2 regions of the Nonomuraea sp. NPDC050556 genome follow, and region 1 is predicted to be linked to the other one. Evidence: riboswitches for the same ligand, from Rfam matches in the RefSeq annotation. Region 1 holds a riboswitch; the other holds the start of a gene.
What was found. Region 1 has a riboswitch for cyclic di-AMP ahead of ACIBG8_RS17805 (C40 family peptidase). Riboswitches for the same ligand answer to the same signal wherever they lie in the genome.
Positions count from the first base shown of each region.

Region 2: it holds a riboswitch for cyclic di-AMP, as region 1 does, so the genes downstream of both, ACIBG8_RS37125 (coiled-coil domain-containing protein) here and ACIBG8_RS17805 (C40 family peptidase) in region 1, are expected to answer to the same signal.

Region 1 covers NZ_JBITGU010000001.1:3,762,421-3,765,511, reverse strand. The annotation lists gene ACIBG8_RS17810 (NlpC/P60 family protein) at 1-961, shown strand, start outside; cyclic di-AMP (ydaO/yuaA leader) riboswitch at 1,270-1,430, shown strand; gene ACIBG8_RS17805 (C40 family peptidase) at 1,508-2,008, shown strand; gene ACIBG8_RS17800 (hypothetical protein) at 2,081-2,734, shown strand; gene ACIBG8_RS17795 (M48 family metallopeptidase) at 2,737-3,091, shown strand, end outside.
Region 2 covers NZ_JBITGU010000004.1:23,220-26,310, reverse strand. The annotation lists gene ACIBG8_RS37130 (hypothetical protein) at 1-299, opposite strand, end outside; gene ACIBG8_RS37125 (coiled-coil domain-containing protein) at 489-1,439, opposite strand; cyclic di-AMP (ydaO/yuaA leader) riboswitch at 1,443-1,582, opposite strand; gene galT (galactose-1-phosphate uridylyltransferase) at 1,648-2,697, opposite strand; gene ACIBG8_RS37115 (DeoR/GlpR family DNA-binding transcription regulator) at 2,694-3,091, opposite strand, start outside.

The sequences.
Region 1 (3,091 bases):
CCGGGTACCGCTGGCCGCGGGCATGGCGGTGGTGGCTCTTCTGCTGCCCCTTGACGGGGCGATGGCCGATCCCAAGCCGACCATCAAGCAGGCCAAGGCCAAGCTCGAGAAGCTCAACGACAAGGCCGACAAGGTCGTCGAGAGCTACAACCAGGCCACCGAGCGGTACAAGAAGGCGAAGAAGGCCTACGGCACGCTCAACGACACCTACAAGCGCAGGCTGGCCACCGTCGCCGGGTTACGCACCCAGATCGTCACCATGGCCGTCAACGAGTACCAGACCGGCGTCATGGGCCACCTGCCCGCGCTCATGGGCGGGGGCGACCCGACGGGCAAGCTCAACGTCATGGCCCTGGTCGACCAGCTCGCCGACGAGCGGTCCGAGCAGCTCACCGCGTTCGACAACCAGAACCGCGAGCTCGTGGCCGACCGCGACAAGGCCAAGACGGCGCTGGCGTCGGCCGACAAGGAGCGCGACGCGGTCGCCAAGGACCGGGCCGACGTGCTCAAGCTGGTCGCCCAGCAGAAGAAGCTGCTGGTGAAGCTCGGCGCCTACCGGGCGGGCGACCCCAACAGCACGGGCGTGGAGTACACGGGCTCGGCGTCGGGCAACGCGGCGGCCGTCCTGGAGTTCGCCTTCGCGCAGGTGGGCAAGCCGTACCAGTTCGGCGGTACGGGGCCGGGCAGCTGGGACTGCTCGGGGCTGACGCAGGCGTCGTGGCGGGCCGGTGGCGTGTCGCTGCCGCGCACGACGTGGGAGCAGTGGTCGTGGGGGGCGAACCGCAAGGTGCCGCTCGACTCGCTGCAGCCGGGGGACCTGATCTTCAGCGAGGGTCTGGGGCACGTCAGCATCTACGCGGGGGACGGCAAGATCGTCCACGCGCCGCAGACGGGTGACGTGGTCAAGATCGTCGCCCTTTCCGACTACGGCAGGCCGCTCGTCGGCGCTATCCGCCCGTAGTCCCTTTTCACCATCTTTCCGGTACGGCGCGCCGTACCGGAACTCAGCCATGCCCTGAAACGGATGTGACTGGAGTGACGGATGGGGTTTGACAGACCCTGTGAGGGGCGCGATGTGAGCAGGGTCACATATCGATAACAGAGCCCCATGTCCAGCAGGGGTATCTCGTCTTACTGACGGAAAGATGGATCTTTACTCTTTGCTTACGCTTTGCCGAGCCGTGGCGAGACGAGTACCTTCTGGCTCCGCGGCGGCAAGCCATGACGCCCGCGAAGTGAATCCGTTGGCCGCCGCCCACCAGAACGACCCCCGGCGGCCTGCCGAATTCGTGCAGCCAGGAGGCACGGAGCCGGGGAACCATCGATCCCATTCCCCCGGGATCAGGGGTGAATCGGCGCATCACGCGCCGTAGGGCGACTTCCACGCCCGAATCCGTCAGCTAACCCGGTAGGCATTCGTGGAAGTCCCAAGGAGACAATCCTGTCTACCTCCCTGCAATTCCCCCGTTTGTCGCGCCTAGCCCGCATCTCTCTGAGCGGGATCGCCATGACGATGACCGTGACAGCCGGGGGCGTCGCCCTCCAGGCTGCCTCGGCCCAGGCGGCGACGGCGAGCACCACCACCACGACCGCGAAGCCCGCCAAGGTGACGCGGTCGGCGAAGGCGGCGAAGGCCGCCCGGCAGAAGGCGAGGGCCGGCAAGGCCGTCGCCGTGGCCAAGAAGCAGCTCGGTGACCCCTACCGCTACGGCGCGACGGGCCCAGGCTCCTTCGACTGCTCCGGACTCGTCCAGTACGCCTGGAGGAAGGCCGGAGTGAAGATCCCGCGCGTGACGAACAGCCAGTACGCACGCATCAGGACCAAGGTCTCCTGGGGCAACCTCCGCCCGGGCGACCTGATGTTCTTCCACGGGAAGGGCCACGTGGGCATGTATGTCGGCAACGGCAAGATGATCCACTCGCCGAGCTCGGGTAAGACGGTCCGCATCGAGAAGCTCAGCGGATGGCGGAAGTCGTCGTTCGCGGGAGCGGTGCGTCCCGGCGCGTGACCCCTTCGTGCAGGCCCCGTCCCGACGTGGGACGGGGCTTTCACGCGTACGGCCCGGCTACGCTCTTTGAGCGTGTCCCTCCTCCTCAGAGCATCGCTGGCGGCCCTCGCCGTCCTGGCGGTCTGCGTGGGGAGCGCACCACCGCCGACCAGTGACCTGACCCGGCGCGCCGAGCTCGCGGCCGAGCGGGTGTCGGCCATCCTGGGGGTCCCCGTACATCCCGTCGTGGTGGTCCCGTCCTCCGACGGCGAAGCGGCGAGGCTCGCAGGGGTCGGGTCCGTCGACGGGCTCGCCGCGCTGGCCGACCGCGGCCGCGTCATCGTCGTGCCGGGCAACTTCGCCAAGCTCACCCCCACCGGCCGCGACGTCGTCCTCACCCACGAGCTCACCCACGTCGCGGCGGGCACCGGCGGCGTCCCCGCCTGGCTGCGCGAGGGTTTCGCCGACTACGTCGCCTACCGCGACGCCGGGCTGCCGGTGAAGGTCGCGGCGGCGGAACTGGCCGGAGACGTGCGCGCCGGTCGCCTGCCGTACGAGCTCCCAGGACCTCAGGACTTCGCCCCGGGCGCCGTGCGGCTGGCCCAGGCGTACCAGGAGGCGTGGCTGGCGTGTCGCTTCGTCGCCGAGCGCTTCGGTGAGGACAGGCTGGTGAGGCTCTATCGTGATCCGACGTCGCTCGGCATCACCCGAGGATGGCGTGAGTACGTGCTCGAACAACTGGGGTGACTATGGGCGAAGTGAGAGAACGGCGGCAGCTCGGGGTCGCGCTCGCGGGGCTCGGCGCGGTGATCCTCGTCGTGGTGTGGCTCACCACGCCCTGGCGGGTCCTGCCGCCCGGCGCCCCCTACGTCGCGCCGGACCCGGCGCGTGACTTCACCCCGGCCGAGATCGCCAGGTCCGTGGCGTTCGACGCGGCGACCGGCACGCCCGCCTACCTGTCGCTGGGGCTGACGATCCTGTTCGCCGGGATCCTGGTCGCCACCCCCTTCGGCGCGCGCCTCCTGGGCAGGCTCAGGGGCCCCTGGTGGGTGCGGGCGATCCTGGGCGTCCTCGTGCTCACCGTGCTCGTGGAGGCGGTCAGGT
Region 2 (3,091 bases), on a different contig from region 1:
GACAGGGTGGGGGCCGGGCTGCGCACGAGCGGCTCGAAACTCACCGGCCCACCGGCTGACACGGACACCGACGAGGACACAGGTCCGGGCGGGGGAGCGTCCGGCCAGGTGACCCAGAGCCCGAACCCCACCCCGGCAGCCAGAACCGCCACCAACCCGACGGTCAGCCGCCAGGGGAACCCCGGCGGTTCCGGGCCCAGGTAGGGCTCGTCGGGCGGGGGCACGGGCGCGGGCAGAGGGTTGTAGAGCCTGCGGTCGCCCCCGCTGCGGGCATGGCGTCCTGCGGGCGGGTCGTCCACATCGCCTCCGTATGATGCGCGGTCCGCCTCAAGCCTGCCGCACCCATACGAGGATCACCACCCCAAATCCACAGGAACCCCTCAGGCCTCCAGAATCCCGACCGCATACAAGAAGGGGGTATCCCTTACGCGTCGCCAGATCCCTGGCTCTGTCACGCCGTCCGGGAGGCCGGTTGCCCGCCGTACGGGTCAGTACATGGAGATGTGGACGTGGTCGTAGTGGTTGGCGGTGATGCCGCCGCGGTCGGACATGCCGCGCCACCCCGACCCCTGGTCGATGCGCTGCTTCCAGATCACGTACTTGACGCCCAGCTTGTCCTTGTTCTTCATCGCCCACGCCGCGATCTGGTCGCCCAGCGCGTTGTTGGCCGCCGACGGCATCGAGCCGCCCGAGCTCATCATGAAGTCGCAGGCCCGCCCCAGCGGATGCTCGCCGTGGTCGTCCACCCGGTAACACCCCACCTCGAACGGCAGGTTGAAGTCCTTCTTGATCAGATCCCGCACCTGACGCATGCGCGGCGTGATGTTGTCGTCCCCCGAAGGGAGCTCAGGCGCCCAGCTCCCGTCCGACCTGCGGCCCGTGCCGTACGGGACCAGGTCGTTCAGCTTCTTCTCGATGTCCTTGATGACATCCTCGGCGTCCTCGCGCTGCCCGGCGACCTCGTCGGTGTCGTCCTTGATCTGCTCGGTGAGCTCGGCCGCCTCGTCCACGGCCTGCTTCTTGGCCGCCCTGGCCGCCGTGACCCCGGCCAGGATGGCCTCCTGCTCGTTGTTGAGCTGGTCGAGTACGGCCCGGCCGCCGATGTTGGGCGACCACATCATGCTCGCCAGCCCCGGGTCGCCGCCCTGGTACGCCATCGCCGCCATCTGGCTGATCTTGGTCTGGGTGTCGGCCAGCGTCTTGTCCGCCGCTGCCAGCCGCTCCTTGGCCGACTGCTCCGCCTTCTTCGCCTTGGCGAGCGCGACCCGCTTGGCGTTGTAGGTCTCGATGAGCTTGTCGACCTTCGTGTTGAGCTTGCTCAGCTCGGCGCGAAGCTGCTTCTCGGTGGGTTTGGGGGCGGCGGCAGCCGTACCCGCTGGGCTGAGAGCCAGGGTGACCGCAGCGAGAACGCCGCAGGCCACGACGCGGGGGAACGTCACTAACTATCCTCTCCTCCTGCCGACCGGGTTAGCTGACGGGTTCGGGCTGGAGTGGCCCTACCACTGAGCAGTGGATTCACCCCGAGGGAGCGGTGGGTCCCCGGTTCCCGGGCTACACGCCCGGGATTAGGCGGCACGGCTGTGACAGCCGATGCTTGAGGGATATTAGTAGTAAAACGACGGTAATGCGACCTCAAGCCGGAATCAATTAGTGATCTACCTGTGATTTAAGCATGGCAGCAGCCTGCTCCGGCGGCACGTCGTTGACGAAAGCGCCCATCGCGGACTCTGAACCGGCCAGGTACTTGAGCTTCCCTGGCGCGCGCCGCACCGTGAACAGTTCGAGATGAAGATATGCGAGGTCACGGCCTTGTCTGACCGGCGCCTGGTGCCATGCGGAGACGTAGGGCATCTTCAGGTCGAACAGGCCGTCCAGCGCCCGCAGCACGCTCGTGTACAGAGGCGCGAACGCGGCGCGCTCGTCATCCGACAGCGCCGTCAGGTCGGGCACCTGCCGGTGCGGATACACGTGCACCTCGAACGGCCAGCGCGCGGCGAACGGGACGAACGCCGTCCACAACTCGTTCGACGCCACCACGCGCTCGCCCGAGGCGCGCTCGGCGGCCAGCCGGTCGGCGAAGACCGTCGGGTTGCTCGCGGCCGCGCGGAGGTGCTGCTGGGTGCGCGGCGTGATGTACGGGTAGGCGTAGATCTGGCCGTGCGGGTGCGGCAGCGTGATGCCGATCTCCTCGCCGCGGTTCTCGAAGCAGAAGACCTGCTCGACGCCGTCGATCGAGGACAGCTCCGCCGTACGGTCCGCCCAGGCCTCCATGACCAGGCCCACCTGGTCGTCGGTGAGCTGGGAGAACGACGAGTTGTGGTCCTCGGTGAAGCACACCACCTCGCAGCGGCCCACCCCCGGCTGGACGTCGTCCCGATAGGTGCCGAGGTGGGTGGAGAAGGAGGGGAAGCGGTTCTCGAACACGACCACGTCGTACGAGCTGGACGGGATCTCCGACAGCCGCTCGCCGTTCGACGGGCACAGCGGGCACTCGTCGGCCGGCGGCAGGAACGTGCGCGTCTGCCGGTGCCCGGCGATCGCCACCCACTCGTCGGTCAGCGCGTCATAACGCAGCTCGGACGCCACAGGCCGGCCCTCCAGCGGCCGCCTGTCCACCGCGCTCCTGTCCGCGTCGTCGCGCCGGTCGAAATAGATCAGCTCTCGGCCGTCGGCCAGGTGGGTGATGGTGCGCTTCACAACGAGTCCTCCGCGATGATCAACTCTCCGACGCGCTCCGCCAGCTCGGAACGCGCCTCCTGGGGCAGCCCGGCGTCGCTGATGACGACGTCGGCCTCCGCCAGTTCGGCGATCGTGCTGATGCCGACCGTGTCCCACTTGGTGTGGTCGGCCATCACCACGAGCCTGCTCGCCGAGGCCACGAGCTCCCTGTCGGTCTCTGACTCCAGCAGGTTGGGGGTGGTGAAACCGGCACGCGCGCTCATCCCGTGCACGCCGAGGAACAGAGTGTCCACGTGCAGCCGCCTGATGGCGGCCACCGCGACCGGCCCGACCAGCGCGTCGGACGGCGTGCGCACGCCGCCCGTCAGCACCACCGTGCGGTCGGGGCGGGTGCTGCGGTGGAAGACCTCCG